Regions from separate parts of the Sinobaca sp. TMA16-18 genome, predicted to be linked through region 2. Evidence: predicted binding sites of a transcription regulator. Region 2 holds the regulator's gene; the other holds the start of a gene.
What was found. The regulator LexA, encoded in region 2, represses DNA repair genes until DNA is damaged. The targets are predictions, from matches to a motif close to CGAACATATGTTCG.

Region 1: a site for LexA is predicted at 6,919-6,932, ahead of parE (DNA topoisomerase IV subunit B). Genes of this name have one in related genera too.

The regions. Positions count from the first base shown of each region.
Region 1 covers NZ_JCAKFM010000007.1:60,213-69,423, forward strand. The annotation lists gene AC5W14_RS12985 (acyl CoA:acetate/3-ketoacid CoA transferase) at 4-1,575, shown strand; gene AC5W14_RS12990 (GntP family permease) at 1,591-2,874, shown strand; gene fabG (3-oxoacyl-[acyl-carrier-protein] reductase) at 2,905-3,648, shown strand; gene AC5W14_RS13000 (ABC transporter ATP-binding protein) at 3,808-4,872, shown strand; gene AC5W14_RS13005 (ABC transporter permease/substrate-binding protein) at 4,872-6,401, shown strand; gene AC5W14_RS13010 (CoA-binding protein) at 6,426-6,839, shown strand; gene parE (DNA topoisomerase IV subunit B) at 7,005-8,981, shown strand; gene parC (DNA topoisomerase IV subunit A) at 8,978-9,211, shown strand, end outside.
Region 2 covers NZ_JCAKFM010000001.1:105,205-114,415, forward strand. The annotation lists gene tkt (transketolase) at 1-1,894, opposite strand, end outside; gene AC5W14_RS00590 (DUF896 domain-containing protein) at 2,214-2,456, opposite strand; gene AC5W14_RS00595 (YneB family resolvase-like protein) at 2,600-3,253, opposite strand; gene AC5W14_RS00600 (hypothetical protein) at 3,283-3,498, opposite strand; gene lexA (transcriptional repressor LexA) at 3,659-4,288, shown strand; gene AC5W14_RS00610 (hypothetical protein) at 4,417-4,578, shown strand; gene AC5W14_RS00615 (hypothetical protein) at 4,768-4,980, shown strand; gene AC5W14_RS00620 (hypothetical protein) at 5,011-5,256, opposite strand; gene AC5W14_RS00625 (hypothetical protein) at 5,462-5,707, shown strand; gene AC5W14_RS00630 (hypothetical protein) at 5,739-5,909, opposite strand; gene AC5W14_RS00635 (DsrE/DsrF/DrsH-like family protein) at 6,259-6,744, opposite strand; gene AC5W14_RS00640 (sulfurtransferase TusA family protein) at 6,761-6,988, opposite strand; gene AC5W14_RS00645 (MBL fold metallo-hydrolase) at 7,008-8,138, opposite strand; gene AC5W14_RS00650 (sulfurtransferase TusA family protein) at 8,153-8,713, opposite strand; gene AC5W14_RS00655 (sulfite exporter TauE/SafE family protein) at 8,817-9,211, opposite strand, start outside.

The sequences.
Region 1 (9,211 bases), on a different contig from region 2:
CTTATGTCTAAAGTAATGAGTGTAGAACAGGCTGTAGGAATGATACCAAACGGGGCGACTGTCGCCACCGGTGGATTTGTTGGAAACGGCCATCCGGAAGCGCTGACGAAAGCACTCGGCCGGCGATTTGAACAAGAACAGCAGCCGGTTGATTTAACGCTGGTTTATGCAGCCGGGCAGGGGGATGGGGCAGAAAAGGGGTTAAATAACGTAGGCCATGAAAAACTGATCAAAAAGGTGATCGGCGGCCACTGGGGACTGGCCCCGAAGCTTGCAAAACTGGCGATTGAAAATAAAATAGAAGCTTACAACCTCCCCCAGGGGGTGATTACCCACCTGTTCCGGGATATTGCGGCGAAAAAGCCGGGCCTGCTGACCCACGTCGGCCTGAAAACATTTGTGGATCCAAGGCTTGATGGCGGTAAGCTGAATACAAAAAGCACAGAAGACCACGTGGAACTGTTTCCTATTAACGGAACCGACTACTTATTTTACAAAACGTTTCCTATTCATGTGGCATTGATTCGGGCAACGTACGCCGATGAACATGGGAATGCCTCCATGGAAAAAGAAGCGGCGACGCTCGAAGTGCTCTCGATCGCCCAGGCGGCCAAAAATTCAGGCGGCATCGTTATCCTGCAGGTGGAAAAAGTGGTGGAGGCGCGGACCCTGCAGCCGCGGCTGACGAAAATCCCCGGCATTTATGTCGATGCCATCGTCGAAGCGCCTCCGGAAGATCACATGCAGACAAACGGCGAGCAGTATAATCCGGCCTACAGCGGAGAAATCCGCACTTCCGTGCATTCCCTGGCCCGTCTGCCGCTGACGGAGCGGAAAGTCATCGCACGCCGTTCGGTGATGGAGCTTGTGCCGCATGCGGTTACGAACCTGGGGATTGGCATGCCGGAGGGAGTCGCCATGGTAGCCAATGAAGAAGGTGTCGGCCGGGATCTCCGCCTTACACTGGAATCCGGTCCGATCGGCGGGATTCCGGCAGGAGGAAAAAGCTTTGGGGCATCCACCAACCCTGACGTGATTATCGACCAGCCGTATCAATTTGATTTTTATGACGGCGGCGGCCTTGATGTAGCGTTTCTGGGGCTTGCTCAGCTCGATCAGTCCGGGAATGTCAATGTCAGTAAGTTCGGCCCGAAAATAGCCGGGGCCGGCGGATTTATTAATATCTCCCAAAACGCCAAAAAAGTCGTTTTCTGCGGTACATTCACCGCAGGCGGCTTGAAGACCCATGTAGGGGATGGAAAGCTGACGATTGAACAGGAAGGCAGGTTTCCTAAGTTTGTGAAACAGGTAGAGCATGTGACTTTCAGCGGCGACTACGCCACGGAAGTAAAGCAGGACGTGTTTTACATTACCGAGCGGGCCGTGTTTGAACTGCGTCCCGAGGGGCTTTTGTTAACAGAAATTGCCCCCGGCATTGATTTGGAAAAAGATATTTTGGCCCATATGGATTTTACTCCGCTGATGGCGGAGCCGCTTCGGACGATGGACGTTCGTTTGTTTTCCGAAGCGGTGATGGGAATAGCAGGGCCGCAGGATGAGCCCGTCGTTCAATAAAAGGAGGAATAACACATGTTAGGAATAATACTAGGTCTTATCGTTCTCATGGTGCTCGCCTACATGGGCTGGTCCATTATCTGGGTGGCGCCTATCGCTGCCGGGGTTGTAGCAATATTTGGAGGATTGAATCTGCTTGATGCTTACACAGACACGTACATGAGCGGGTTTGTCGGATTCGCCCAGCAGTGGTTCCCGGTTTTTCTGCTCGGAGCTATTTTTGGTAAGTTAATGGAAGATACGGGCATGGCCCGGTCTGTTGCAATGGCACTGAGCCGTTTTATCGGAACAAAGCGGGCCATCTTAAGCGTTGTCGTGTCCGCTGCTATTCTTACTTACGGGGGAGTCAGCCTCTTTGTCGTTGTGTTTGCCGTGTATCCGCTGTCTCTTACATTGTTCAGAGAGGCAAACATTACAAGAAAGCTGATCCCGCCTACCATTGCACTTGGCGCCCTCACGTTTACGATGACGGCCCTGCCGGGAACGCCGCAGATTCAGAACCTGATCCCAATTGCCTCCTTTGAAACGACAGCCACGGCTGCCCCTGTGATGGGTCTTGCGGCCGCTGCTGTGATGGGCGTCGGCGGTTACTTGTACCTGCGGTGGAGAGAAAAGAAAATGAGTGCGAAGGGTGAGATTTTCACCGAACCAAAAGACAAAAAAATTGTGGAAGATGATGGAAAAACTCCGTTGTTTCTGCTGTCGATTCTGCCGCTTATCGTTGTACTGGTCACATTAAACATACTCGGCTGGGATATCGTCGTTGCCTTGATTTCCGGTATCGTGCTTATCCTGCTGCTCAATATCGACAAGTGGAGAGGGTACGTAAAGGCGATGAACGCCGGGGCGTCCGGTTCTGTACTCGCTATTATTAATACAAGTGCCGCCGTTGGGTTTGGTACGGTAGTACAGAACGTACCCGGATTTGACCGGTTAACAGAACTGCTTCTCGGCGTCCGCGGCAGTCCGCTGATTTCCGAAGCGATTGCCGTTAACATCCTGGCAGGGGCAACCGGTTCTGCGTCAGGCGGTATGGGTATCGCGCTTGAAGCGCTGGGCGAGCAGTATTATCAGCTCGCACTCGAGACGGGCATCAGTCCGGAAGCATTCCACCGGGTAGCCTCATTGTCATCCGGCGGCCTCGATGCCCTTCCTCATAACGGTGCTGTCCTGACGCTCCTTGCCGTAACCGGTATGACGCATAAAGATTCCTATAAAGACATCTTCGTCGTTGCCGTAGCGATTCCAATTTTCGCTACTGTTGTTGCCATCGTTCTAGCAAGCATGGGTCTTGTGTAATACACCGAACAGAAAGGATCAGGATAAATCATGAAACGATTAGAAGGAAAAACAGCGGTTATTACAGGAGGCGGCCGCGGCATTGGCGCGGCTACTGCCAAAAAGTTTCTCACAGAAGGCGCGAACGTCGTGATCGTGGATGTGAATCAGGAAGACCTCGACCACGTTGTTAACGAATCAACAGAGTACGAAAGTCACATACTCGGGCTTAAAGCCGACATTACAAACAAAACCGATATTGACCATGTCCTCGAAAAAAGCGTTCAAACGTTTTCGAAGGTGGATATTTTAATCAACAATGCCGGGATTACAGCAGACGCCCAGCTGTTAAAAATGGAAGAAGAGGACTGGGACAAGGTCATAAACGTTAATTTAAAAGGCGTATTCCTCATGACCCAGAAAGCGGCGGCGCTCATGAAAGAGCAGGAGTCCGGTGTGATTTTAAACGCCTCCTCAGTCGTAGGTATCTATGGCAATTTCGGCCAGACCAACTACGCAGCCTCCAAGTTCGGCATCAATGGCATGACGAAAACGTGGGCGAAAGAGCTCGGGCGCTGGAAAATCAGGGTGAACTCGGTGGCACCGGGCTTTATTCTGTCCCCGATGACAGAGAAAATGCCGGAAAAAGCCTTGGCAATGATGAAAGAAAAAGCGGTGCTCGGTACGCTCGGCACCCCCGAAGACATTGCCAACGCCTACGCATTTCTCGCTTCAGACGAAGCGTCCTTTATTACAGGCACCGTCCTGAATGTAGACGGCGGTGCGGTAATTTAACCAATAAATCAACAGACCGGAGGAGACACCACGTCCCCTCCGGTTTTTTGTCGTCCCTTTTTGTTTGTAAAGGATTGGAAGATGAAATATGATTAGGTCAGCTTTCCTCCCCCTGTATGCGAGGCAACAGGCGATTATACCAAGAAAGGGCTTGACGACATGATATCTTTTCACGACATTACAAAGCAATTTGCAGACCAGTCCACCGCCGTAGAACAATTTAACCTGACAATCAACAAAGGCGAGTTTTTTGTTCTGATCGGCCCAAGCGGCTGTGGAAAAACGACCACGCTGAAAATGATCAACCGCCTTATTGAACCGACTTCCGGCCGCATTACCATCGAGGATAAAGATATCACCGACTGGAACCGCCAGGAGCTGCGCTGGAACATCGGCTATGTGCTCCAGCAGATTGCCCTGTTCCCGACGATGACGATTGCCGAAAACATCGCAGTCGTACCGGAAATGCGCAAGTGGAAAAAAACAGAAATCCATGAGCGGGTGGATGAGCTCCTCCGCATGGTCGGCCTCGATCCGGATACTTATCGGAACCGCCGGCCCTCCGAACTCTCCGGCGGACAGCAGCAGCGGATCGGTGTTATCCGTGCCCTGGCCGGCAACCCGGACATTATTTTAATGGATGAACCGTTCAGTGCGCTCGATCCGATCAGCCGTGAACAGCTGCAAAAAGATATCCGCCGGCTTCAGGCCGATATCCAGAAAACGATTGTGTTTGTGACGCACGATATTGACGAAGCGCTCGCCCTTGGCGACCGCATCTGTCTGATGAAAGACGGCCATATCGTTCAGGTGGGCAGCCGCGAAGAGCTTGTAAATGAGCCGGTCGACGATTTTGTGAAAAGCTTTATCGGCGACCGCCGCGACCCGTGGGACACCCGGGTAAAAGAAGTGATGAATCCGGACAGCCACCTGCTCGCACGGCATCAGGAAGTCAGCGGGTATCCCCTGTACCCGGCGCCCCTTTATATTTTTAGAGACGACCGCACGTACGTCGGACGGCGGGCAGCCGAAGGCATCGTATCCAATGATCCGGCCGTGCATCCGGACGACACGCTCAAACATGCTTTGAAATCCTTTGACAACACGGAGCTCGATGCGCTTCCCGTGCTGACCGGCACCCGCATTGATGGGGTCCTCAGCTACCGGGATATTGTCCAGTTTATGAAAAAAGCCCAGCTGAAACCGGAAGGGGAGCTGGCCTGATGGCGACCTTACAGGAACTATGGGAGCTGTTTTCCACCCGCCAGGGCGAATTCTGGCAGGTGATGTGGCAGCACGTGCATATGTCCGTCGTGGCGCTGTTGTTTGCCGTTCTGATTGCCGTCCCGCTTGGCATTATTCTTACCCGGAAGCAGAAATTTGCGGAGCCGATTATTGGAGTCGCTGCCGTGCTGCAGACGATTCCGAGTCTGGCGCTGCTCGGGTTTATGATCCTGCTTTTGAATCAAATTGGCACCCTGCCGGCCGTAGTCGCTCTTACCGCCTATGCGCTTCTTCCCATTCTGCGGAATACATACACGGGCATACAGGGAGTCGATCCGTCGATTCAGGAAGCAGCTGTCGGCATGGGGATGTCTTCGTTTCGAAAGCTTCGTAAAATCGAGCTTCCGATGGCGATGCCGATCATTATGGCGGGCATTCGCACGTCGATGGTTTTAATTGTCGGCACGGCTACGCTCGCAGCGCTGATCAGCGCCGGCGGCCTCGGCGACTTTATTATGACCGGGATCGACAGAGCAAACAATGCGTATATCCTCCTGGGGGCTCTTCCCGCAGCTCTTTTGGCCCTGTTTTTTGACTTTATACTGCGCATGACGGAAAAGCGCTCCCAGGGGAAAACGCTCGCCCCTATTTTTGTTGTGCTCGGGCTGTCGATTGCGATCGCTCTGGCGCCGCTGTTTTCCTTTGCCCAGCAGCCGCAGATTACGATCGGCGGCAAGATTACCGCTGAGCCGGAAATTATTGCGAATATGTACAAGCACCTCATTGAGGAGGAAACGGATTTACTGGTGGATATCCGCACCGGGATGGGAAGCACTGATATTGCGTTTAACGCGCTTCAGTCCGACGATGTCGATATTTACCTGGAATTCACCGGCACGGCACTGACGACACTGCTCGATGAAACGCCGGAGCCGGGAACGACCGAAGAAGAAGTGTATGAACGTACGAAAATAGGCCTGATGGAAGAATACGACCTGGCCTATCTGGAGCCAATGGCCTTTAACAATACCTATGCGCTTGCGGTACGGGCAGAAACCGCTGAAGAGCTCGGCATTGAGACGATCTCGGACATGGAGCCATACCGGGATCAGCTTACCGCCGGCTTTACGTTTGAGTTTGCCGACCGCGAAGACGGGTATATAGGGTTACAGGACATCTACGGCTTTTCTTTTGAAAATGTAGAGACGATGGATTCAGGTCTGCGTACCCGGGCATTAACGACCGAACAGGTTGATTTTATTGATGCCTTTTCGACAGGGGCAGATATTATCGAGTACGACCTGGCCCTGATGGAAGATGACGAGAATCTGTTCCCGCCTTACCAGGGAGCACCTCTCATGAAACAGGAAACGCTTGAAGAGTATCCGGAACTCGAAGAGCCCCTGAATCGTCTCAGCGGGATGATTACCGATGAGGAAATGCAGGAGATGAACTACAAAGTGGAATACGAAGACGAAGACCCTTACGACGTAGCAGAAGAGTTTCTGCAGTCGGTGGATTTACTCTAACCCTGATGTTAAAGGAGAGATACAATGGCACACAAGAACCCGAACCAGCAGAAAATAAAACAGATACTGGATACGAGCAAACGCATTGCAGTGGTGGGGCTGTCTGACAACCCCTCGCGCACATCCTATCAGGTGAGCAGCCAGATGCAGCAGGCCGGATATGAGATTATCCCGGTGAACCCGACTGTCGATGAGGTGCTTGGCGTCAAAGCCGTGAAGCGCCTGCAGGATATTGACGGACCGGTAGACATTGTGAACGTATTCCGCCGCAGTGAGTTTCTTCCCCATGTTGCCCGCGACGCGCTCGAGATTAACGCCGGCACCTTCTGGGCCCAGCTCGGCGTATCCCATCCAGAGGTGACGGATATTTTAAAGGAAACAAATACCAATGTCATTATGAATTCGTGCATAAAGGTCGAATACCAGATGACACGCTAAAACAATTCCGGGAACCAGTTCAAAGTTGAACTGGTTCTTTTTGTTTTTTTGTGATATTTTGATGGAGGAAGTGTCATATAAAACATACGTTCGTATAAAGGCGTATGGTATGATAAGATATTATACAAAGATATTTGTTTTTGCATGAGAAGGGAGTCGGATTTTTTGGCAGCAAAGGAAACATACCAATATAACGACGAGTCGATTCAGGTCCTCGAAGGCCTTGAAGCGGTTCGCAAACGCCCCGGCATGTATATCGGAAGTACCGATAGCCGGGGACTTCATCATCTTGTTTTTGAAATCGTAGATAACGCAGTCGACGAAGCACTGGCCGGATTCGGCAAAGACATTCAGGTCGTTCTGCATAAAGATAACAGCGTCAGCGTGTCTGACGCCGGAAGAGGCATGCCGACCGGAATGCATCAAACCGGCAAGCCAACGCCGGAAGTCATCCTTACCGTGCTTCATGCCGGCGGTAAGTTCGGCCAGGGCGGCTATGCGACGAGCGGAGGGCTCCATGGCGTAGGGGCTTCTGTTGTGAATGCTTTGTCTGAATCACTCGACGTGATGATTGACCGCAACGGCGAGAGCTTTCAGCAGTCGTTCCGGGACGGCGGCAAGCCGGTGACCGGCCTTGTAAAAAAAGGACCCACAAAAAAAACAGGCACGACGATCCGGTTTAAGCCGGATCCATCGATTTTTAACCATACGGTGTTTCAGTATGACACGTTAGCTGAACGCTTAAGAGAAGCGGCGTTTCTTTTGGGCGGAGTAACGATCGGTATCCGCGATGAACGCCAGAAGGAAGTTGTGACCGATACGTTTTCGTTTGATACAGGCATTAAAGCTTTTGTGGAATATTTGAACGAAGACAAGGAAACGCTTCATCCGGTCGTCTTTTTTGAAGGCGTGAACCAGGATATTGAAGTGGAGACCGCGTTTCAATTCAACGACGCCTACACTGAAACAACGCTTTCTTTTGTAAACAATGTCCGCACAAGAGACGGGGGGACCCATGAGTCCGGAGCAAGATCGGCGCTGACCCGGATTGTGAATGAATACGCAAGAAAGACCGGCCTGTTAAAAGAAAAAGACAAAAACCTCGACGGCTCGGATATCCGTGAAGGCTTTACATCGGTGATTTCGATCCGGGTGCCGGAGGAAAAGCTCCAGTTTGAAGGCCAGACAAAAAGCAAGCTCGGTACACCTGACGCCCGTTCTGCCGTAGAGCAGGTACTGGCGGAGAAACTGACCTACTTTTTTGAAGAAAACCCAACTGTCAGCCAGATGCTGATTAAAAAGGCCGTCAAGGCGTCCCAGGCAAGAGAAGCGGCGCGCCGGGCCAGAGAAGAAGCCAGAAACGGCAAGAAAAACCGGAAAAAAGACGTGCTTCTCAGCGGCAAGCTGACCCCGGCCCAGTCTAAAAATCCAGACCGCAATGAGCTGTACCTTGTCGAGGGTGATTCTGCCGGTGGTTCGGCCAAGCAGGGACGGGACCGGAAATTCCAGGCGGTGCTGCCTCTGCGCGGCAAAGTCATCAATACGGAAAAAGCCCGCATAGACGATATTATGAAAAACGAAGAAATCCGCACGATTATTTATGCTCTCGGGGCGGGAGTCGGTGCTGATTTTGTTCTCGAAGAGCGCAACTACGATAAAGTTGTCATTATGACCGATGCCGATACGGACGGGGCCCACATTCAGGTGCTGCTGCTGACGTTCTTTTACCGGTACATGCGGGAGCTGATTTCCTCCGGGAAGGTGTACATCGCCCTGCCGCCGCTGTACAAGGTAAGCAAAGGCTCCGGCAAAAAAGAAAAAACAGAATATGCCTGGGATGAAGAAGGCATGCAGGAAGCGATGAAAAAAATCGGCAAAGGCTATATCATTCAGCGCTACAAGGGTCTCGGGGAAATGGATGCCACCCAGCTGTGGGAAACGACAATGAACCCGGAATCACGCACGTTGATCCGGGTGACGATTGAAGACCTCGCCCGTGCCGATAAACGCGTCAGCGTACTGATGGGCGATAAAGTAGAACCCCGCCGGAAGTGGATTGAATCGAATGTAGCCTTTGGGCTGGAGGAAGACAGCAACATTCTGGAAAACGAAAACCTTCACCTGGAGGATGAATACGAATGACGCATACAGAGAAGTTTTTAGACTTACCGCTTGAAGATGTTATCGGCGACCGTTTCGGCCGCTACAGCAAATATATTATCCAGGAGCGGGCCCTGCCTGATGCCCGCGACGGCTTAAAGCCGGTGCAGCGCCGGATTTTGTATGCGATGTACCACGAAGGCAATACGTTTGAAAAACCGTTTCGTAAAGCCGCCAAAACGGTAGGTAACGTAATCGGTAACTACCACCCG
Region 2 (9,211 bases):
GAACGGCGCCTTCTGTGCCTACGTACTTGTACCAAGGCATTGTTGATCCCATTTCCATACCTAGAGCTGGTACTCCTTTTAACAGCACGCTGTCTCTGTAGCTTTGCGGCTGGCGGTCAAAAGCAAGAAAATCGGGCATACTTACTACGTTAGCCGCAATTCCTTCCTGCTCAAGTGCGGCTTTGGCATCCACTGCCAGCGCCACTTCCGAACCGGTAGCCAGAAGCTGCACTTCTGGTGAACCAACAGATTCTACGATATATGCGCCTTTAGCTACGCCCTCTTCCGCTCTTTCAGCAGAAGTTGACAGCGTAGGAAGACCTTGTCTGGTTAGAGACAGAACGGTTGGGCCGCCTGTGCTCTCCAATGCCACTTTCCAGGCCGCGGATGTTTCATTGCCGTCGGCTGGACGGATGACGTGAACGCCCGGGATTGCACGAAGAGCAGCGATTTGTTCAACGGGTTCATGTGTTGGGCCGTCTTCTCCGACTGCAATGCTGTCATGTGTGAACACATACGTTACAGGCAGATTCATTAATGCACTTAAGCGAAGTGCCGGACGAAGGTAATCAGAGAACACCAGGAACGTGGATGCATATGGGTGTACGCCGCCGTGCAGCTTAAGACCGTTAAGTGCAGAAGCCATGGCGAATTCTCTTACGCCAAACCAGATGTTACGTCCTTTGTAATTATCTTTTGTAAAATCTGTTTCTTCTTTAATTAATGTCTTATTGGAAGAAGCCAGGTCAGCCGAGCCGCCGAATAACGATGGCACGTGCTTGGAAATGGCCTGAAGCGCATCGCCTGAAGCAGCACGCGTAGCTACCTTTTCATTCGTATAGGCGGGAAGTTCTTTTTCCCATCCTTCAGGAAGCTCCCCTTTTAGCGCCTTAATGAATTGTTCAGCATCTTTTGGGTGCTTTTTCTGGTAATCCGTAAACAAATCGTTCCATTCTTTTTCTTTGCGGGCGCCTGCTGCTTTTTTCTCAGCGAAAAAGGCCGTTACTTCTGCCGGTACGTGGAATTCTTCTTCGTATTCCCACTTGTACATTCCTTTGGCCAATGTAATTTCTTCAGCGCCAAGCGGAGCACCGTGTGCTGCGTTGGTACCGCCTTTATTAGGAGAGCCGTAACCGATTGTCGTTTTGACTTCGATTAAAGTTGGCTTGCCTGCTTGCTTTGCTTCTTCAATTGCTTCTTTAATAGCTTTCGTATCATTGCCATCTTTTACGAGGATGGTGTGCCAGCCATATGCATCATAACGCTGCATGACATTTTCGGAAAATGACTGGTGCAGATCGCCATCGAGCGAAATATCGTTGGAATCATAAAGCACAATCAGGCGGTCCAGGTTCAGGTGACCGGCTAAAGAAGCGGACTCTGAACTGACCCCTTCCATGATATCCCCATCGCCGCATAGAACATATGTATAATGATCTACGAGCGGGAAGCTGCTTTTGTTGTAAGTAGCTGCCATATGGCGCTCTGCCATAGCCATGCCTGTTGCCATCGCAAGCCCCTGGCCAAGCGGACCGGTGGTGGCTTCAACGCCTGGTGTATGGCCGTATTCCGGGTGTCCCGGAGTTTTGCTTCCCCACTGTCTGAAGTTCTGAAGCTCTTCCAGAGAAAGGTCATAGCCGGTAAGATGAAGCAGGCTGTATAAAAGCATAGAGCCGTGTCCCGCGGATAGAACAAAACGGTCGCGGTTAAACCATTCCGGGTTGCCAGGATTATGATTCATGCACTCTGTCCACAAAGTAAAGGCCATTGGTGCCGCTCCCATAGGTAATCCCGGGTGACCGGAATTAGCCCGTTCAATGCTATCGATCGATAACGTACGAATCGTATTAATAGCTAAATTTTCTAATTGCGTCGCTGTAGTCTGCGCTGCCATAATCGTATTCTCCCCTTGTCTCTGTTTAGTAATTAACGTCCATCCATGAATAAATAATAAACGCTTTCTTTTTATTATACAAGAATCGCGGCGAAATACGTGGAATTTTTCTAAATCGTGCCGGCTTTCTTTTGACAGGCCGGATCTACCATCTCCGCTGTTTCTAATTCCTTTTGTTTAACGGAGTTGTAACCACGTTAAAAAGACCATCCTCTATTGTTTTAACGAAAATGGTCTTCCGGATTCCGCTCTTCGGGCAGCGGCTCATATACGAATATAATATCATTACGCCAGATGAAGAATATATTTGTGTGCCACGCTATCTGGAGCGGTACACTTTACGTTCTTTCTTTGATCGGTCCAGCTTATCGGGGGTAACGTCAGCGCCTTCAGGATCCACTACTTTAACCGAATGAAGCTGGTCTTTAAATGACGAACGGAAACTCTGCAGGTATTCTTCTCTCAGTTCGTGCTGTTCTATGCTCTCAGACTCCGTCAGGCCGGTTGTCTTCGCGCGCTGGGACAGCTCATTAATGCGTGCAATTTTGTCTTGGGATAACATGATATTCCCCCCTTTTATGTTCGTTTCCATGAATATCCTTCTATATTAATGGTACTTATATACCCGCTTTTATGCAAACGGAACCATCTTTGTTCTGGAGGGATAGGAAGGTATAGGGCCTCATCAAAGGCGCTCAGCCTTCACTACGACTGTTCATCTTCTTTTTTCATATGCTCCCGGTAGCGCCGGTGCACCGTGGCTTTAGATACATCGTATCCGAGTCCGCGCAGGGTCGCGGCAATATCATAAAAGGGAAGGTCCCGCTGACGGAGCCTGATGATCTCTTCTATCGGCACTTCTTTTTTTACACGCTCTCCCTGGCCCCGGTTTTTTAAATTCTTATCGGGGCGGTAGCCATTTTCTACTGCCCGCTTCATTCCGCGCTTGATCTTAAAATTATGCAGCCTGCGCTGATGCTCCTCCACGATGGAGAGTATATCAATCAGCATACTGTCTGACTCAGATAATTCAAGCACGCCGTTTTCCCGGACTGAATAAATTGTTACTCCACTTTTGTGGAGGGCGTGAAGGACCGCTACTTTTGCATGGCCTCTTCCAAGTCTCGTATCATCCTGCACGCACAAAATAGAAGCCTTTCCTGACGAAAAGTCTTCAAGCATCTCCAGCAGCCCTTCTCTTTCCATAGAATAGCCGCTCTGTTCTTCTTTGATTGTTTTATAAATAGGCAGATTGTTTCTCTTGGCAAGAGATGTCAATTCCTCCACCTGCCGCTCCAGAGAAGTCTGCTGTTCTTTCTTTTCGGTACTCACCCTGCAGTAGATAATGCACTTCTCCATCGTCCCACTTCACCTTCTGATTACTTTCATTAGTCCAGGGTATAATTCACCCATTGATAGGCGGTTAATTCCTGTTCGATCTGAAGCTCTTCTGCTTCCTCCGTTATATCGTCTTCATAAACAAAACCTGCTTCTGCATCTGGTGCATTAATCTGGACGGCTATAATTAGAAATAAAATTGATGCTGCAAATAGTAATAATATCATCCATTCCTGCATCGTTACATTCGTTATTTTTGAAATCATTGTAATTCCCCCGTTTTTAAGAATGTGCGTTCCCTTTTTTAAAAGTATAATAAGAACTTCTGTTCCCGTCAAGTAAAATTAGAACGGATGTTTGCATGTTCGTATTATTCATGATACAATTTTTTAAAATAACATTACACGCACAGGAGGTGCCGGGACTTTGACTAAATTATCAAAACGACAAGAACAAATACTTGACTATATAAAAGGGGAAGTACGTCTAAAAGGCTATCCCCCGTCTGTCCGGGAAATCGGAGAAGCTGTGGGACTCGCTTCCAGTTCTACCGTGCACGGACATTTATCCAGGCTTGAAAGCAAAGGTTTTATTCGACGCGATCCTACTAAACCAAGAGCAATAGAGGTGCTGTCTTTTGAAGATGCACCGCCTGAAATATCCGAAAGCTCTGCTGTGTACGTTCCGATGCTCGGTAAAGTTACAGCCGGTGAACCCATTACAGCTATCGAAAACATAGAGGAATACATTCCTCTTCCGGAACGTATGGTGGCAAATGAACATGAGAATGTTTTTGTCCTTACTATTCAGGGGGAAAGTATGATTGAAGCCGGTATTTACGATAAAGACCTGGTTATTGTCAGACAGCAGCAGACAGCAAACAACGGAGACATTATTGTAGCAATGACCGAAGAGCTCGAAGCGACCGTAAAGCGTTTTTACAGGGAGAGCGGTTATATCCGCCTGCAGCCTGAAAATGCAGCCATGGACCCTATTATTCTTGATGACTGTACTGTTCTTGGTAAAGTCATCGGCGTTTTCCGCACCATTCATTAACGAATAGAAAACGGCTTTCTTCATTATTGAAGAAAGCCGTTTTTTCATTGAGAGGTTTTGAAAAAACCTGTTGTGGTATACAAATATATAATTAAATACAGCTATGATCATGGAAAGGAGATAAGCCATTGCTCTATATTAAATGCCATTCATGCGGCAAAGAAACAAAAGCAGAGGTGCAGATGCCGGCTTCTGATCTAAGCGATGCTGCTATTGATCAGGAATACCAGAATTGCCCTCAGTGCGGCAGTCCTATTAAGCTGCTTGCCGATGATATATACGAAAAATAGAATGCCCACTGGGTATTCTATTTTTATTTGCTTCTTTTTTTCTATTGTTCACCAGTTAGTCATTTTTTTCGCTGTTTTGTCACTTTTTAGACATTGATTTCACGTCTCTAATGCGGTTTAATAGGAATAAGGCAAACAACGCTCACTATTTCACAAGAGCGGAATCTATACTAATCAGGAGATGTTGAAATGGCTGCATCTAATATAATGGAACGTGTATTTAACAGTACATTATTTATCGGCGTAATTTCCGCTGTGCTTGCTAACTTAATTTTGATCGATATTCTCCATTTTCAGGAGACTCTCGCTCTTACTATACTGGTTCTGGTGTTCATTTTTCTTCTTGTATTTACCGCAGTAAAATCTATCTTTTTTCTATTTCTTGATGTCGTAAGGCATTAAAAAAGCGTCCCCTGCAGGGAACGCTTTTTTTTATTCTTCTGGTTCTGGTTCTTTTACCGGCTTGGTGTCTTCTCTTAAGTTAAACCCGGTTAATTCTTCATAAGAAGTGGTGCGATAGGTTTCATAATGCTTTTCTACTTCTTTATCAACATCTTTTTGAGAAAGTACATTATGACGTAGAATAAGATCCCATAAAATTTTGTTTCTTGCCTGCTCGATAGAAAGCTGACTCGCTAAATCCATAATCATATCTTCTGTATTTCTTCCACTTACCATATTCGTTCCATCCCCTTTCCGTATGCCATTATCCTACAGTATACCGTATCCTTCAAGGGAGAGTCCTTGTCCCTTGTATTCCATCTTAAAATTGTGCGCTTTCTGCCTGGAGGTGCTTCAAATCGGTTCTTCCTGCTTCATCGTTTTGATATCCCGGGAACCGGGAAGAGAACAAAGAGACCATTTAAACAAAGGAGAGATACATGTGGATATTATTAAAAAGTTTGTTGACCATCATATGGACAAATATAAAGAAGGAAATACGTTTGAAGCCGATGACGCTTTTCGACGGGACCAAAAGGAAGTTGCTGATTCATTGGGCCTTAACCTGCAGGACCCGGCGGATGAACGATTATTCCGGTCATTTGAGAGTATGGTAAAAGATTACGCTAACGGCACTAACTCGTACGATGAAATTGAGCATAAAGCAGTTGAAATCCAAAAAAAATAATCATCTAAAGCTCTCACGCTTGAGAGCTTTTTTATTTTGTTACTTTTGTAACGACGGTATAATGCTCATCTGTATGCTTTATAACCTGCTGAATCTCCGCATGCTGGAATTCTTCGGCATACTCCAACATTAACTTTTCTATTTCGACTGGAAGAAACCCCGCATCTTTTAAAAAAAGATCATGGTATAACTCTTCTGTCATATTATCTCCCCGCTTTCTTGTTTTCTTCTTCTATTATAAAAGATTTTTTCTTCATATTCGCGGTTTTAAACCGATACATAGAAAAAGCTAATAAAATGCAACCTTTTTTAGGAAATATCGACTATAATAAAGTAAACTATTTACCATAATTATGAATATATAGATACAGGAGGACTAACGTGAAAAAATTTATAGTAGGAATTGCTATAGCCGGTATTATGGGCGCTGTCACTTCCTGCGGCATCGCCTGACAGCTGCCGGGTTTCCTGTCGTTCAGTCCGTATCCACCCTACATATTAGAAAGAGCCTGTTCCCTTAGGGGCACAGGCTCTTTTCTGCAGTATACGTATTAAATAAACAGGTTAATGTTGGACTCTTCTGCTTCTGCCAGGTAAGTAGCGACACCGGCGTAATCCAGTCCATCAATCAATTCTTCTTCTTTGAGTCCCATGACGTCCATAGACATTGTGCAGGCCACCATTTTTACATCCAGGTCCTGGGCCATTTCAATCATCTCTTTCAAAGAAGACACATTATGATTTTTCATCATTTTTTTCATCATTTTCGGTCCCATACCGCCAAAATTCATTTTCGACATAGCCAGTTTTTCCGGACCGCGCGGCATCATTTTTCCGAACATTTTTTCCATCATCGATTTATCACTGCCGCTGATGACGTTATCTTTCCGAAGCACGTTCAATCCCCAGAAAGTGAAAAACATCGTTACGTTCTTTCCCATTGCTGCAGCGCCTGTAGCGATAATAAAGCTGGCAATTGCTTTATCCAGGTCTCCATCAAATACGACCATTGTTGTTCCGTTTTTTGTTTCTTCCATTTTTTTATTCTCTCCTCTATCCTTTTTTGATCCAGAATGTAAATTCATTGTTTTCTTCTGCCTGCTCCAGTAACTCGTGGCCCGATGATTTGGTCCACGCCGGCAGATCTGCTTTGGCTCCCTTATCTGTTGAAACGATTTCCAGCACATCCCCTGTCTGCAGGGTATCCATTGCTTTTTTTGCTTTTACAACCGGCATTGGACATGCCAAGCCTTTGGCGTCTACAGTTTTAGTTGCATTCATAATAAACTCTCCTTCTAATTTATGATACCGCGCAGCGGTTCGGCCCAATTTCCATTTCTGTCTGGTCTTTCGGCTCCGGCTGTACTTTTCCCATGTTTGTCTGACGAATCTCCTCGTAGGCATTTGGCTGCGGAGGAAGGTTTTCGGTTACCATTTTGCGGAAGGCGGTCTCATCTGTCACCTGCAGTCCGGTATTCTCTTTGAACAGCACATGCAGCTGTTCCATTACTCTTCCGTGATCATCCATCTCTTCTTTTTTTGAAAAGTGGGCTGGCAGTACCCAAAGATCATCCTTTAATGTCTGATACGTTTCATAAAGTGATTTTCTCAGGTCTCCTACCCAGTCCTCTGCTTTTCCGGCAAGATCCGGACGGCCGATGGAATCTATGAATAAAATATCTCCTGTAAGCAGGTACTGATTATCAATAATCAAAGAGGTGCTGCCAATGGTATGGCCGGGGGAATACAGGGCTTGTACCGCTACCTCTGTTTTTCCTGCACGCAGCACATCGTTATTGTGCAGAGGCTGGTAGGAAAACGTTACTTCTCCAGCATCCGCTTCCGGGAGGTAATACACCGCTCCCGTTTGTTCCGCCAGCAGCCTGCCGCCGGAAATATGATCGGCATGCAGATGGGTGTCTACAGCATATTTAAGAACCGCATTTTTTTCTTTCAGGAAATTAGTGTATACATCAGTTAGACGCACAGGATCAATAATCACAGCTTCTCCTCCGGAAACTACCATGTAGGACAGGCAGCCTTTTCCAATCCGTACGAACTGATACAACTCGCCGCCGTCAGATAGATCGCCGACTTTAACCGGCTCCAGATGTTCACTCCACGTTTTCATTCCGCCCTCCAGGTAATACACTTCCCGGTCTGCAGCTTCCACCAGCTGCTCAGCCACAAATTTAGAGGAGCCTTCTTTTGCGCAGACAACAATAACTGGTTTGTCCTCGGGTATCTGTGGAAGAATGGATTCAACTCCTTCCAGAAGGTCAAAATAAGGAGTATTCACTATTTCTACGTTTTTCCCTTCTACTTTCCAATCTTTAAACGCATCTTCGTTGCGAACATCTAAAATAAATATATCTTTTTTATTTATTACTATTTCTGCCAGTTCAGCAGCAGTCATTGCTTTCATAGCCATGCCTTTTTCCTCCTCTATTTATCTTCGGTCGGGCCATTCCAGCCGCTCATTCCCGGTTTTACGTTTTGTACTTTAGTAAATCCTTTTTCTTCCAGGGTATATGCTGCCATGCTGCTTCTATTACCGGTTCGGCACACAACATATATTTCATGCGAATGATTCAATTCGCCGGTTCTTTGTTCCAGTTCTCCCAATGGTATCGAAACCGCTCTTGGGATATGAGCAAATGAATACTCTGCCGGCTCTCTAACGTCCAGTACTGTAATATTGTCATTGTTTAGTGCTTCCTCGAGTTTTTCATTAGTTGCTTCGTTCGGATAAGGCTTGGTTTCTTTCACTTCAGCAGGATTGGCTTTTCTAACATAATGCAAAAGTACCTTTCCCTCTTCTTTGGATCCGATATATTCATGACCTGTCGTTTTAGCCCAGCCTTTCATATCGGCTAAAGAGCCACGGTCTGTAGCCTGAACTTCCATTACTTCACCTGCATTAATCGTATCCATCGCTTTTTTTGTTTTTACAATCGGCATGGGACAAGCGAGCCCTTTTGCATCTACTACTAAATTTACTTTCATTACATTTCCTCCTCTTATACTCTACGGGGTATTATTTATCCCAAAAAAATAAACCTATACCTGTATGGGTATATTACCAATAAAAAAATAAGTTGTCAACCTACTATAAAATATCCATCCAGATTTTAATCGCTGTTGCCAAAATGAGTAAAGCAAGGATCCATTGAAGAATCTTCGTGTTCATACGCTTTCCAACCATTACTCCAAGAGGTGCAGCAATTAAACTTGCAGCTACCATCACAGCGGCCGGACCCATTAGCACCTGATCAGTGGCAATTTTTCCGACGGTCGCACCGATGGAGGATATAAATGTAATCGCCAGAGACGTTGCTATCGTCATTCGCGTTGGAATCTTCAGTACAACGAGAAGGATAGGAACCAGAATAAACGCTCCGGCTGCACCGACAATCCCTGCTCCTATCCCAACCAGAAAAGCAGAACCTGCAGCGACCGGCTTATTAAACGTTACCAGGTCATTCGGGGTATCGTCTTTTCCTT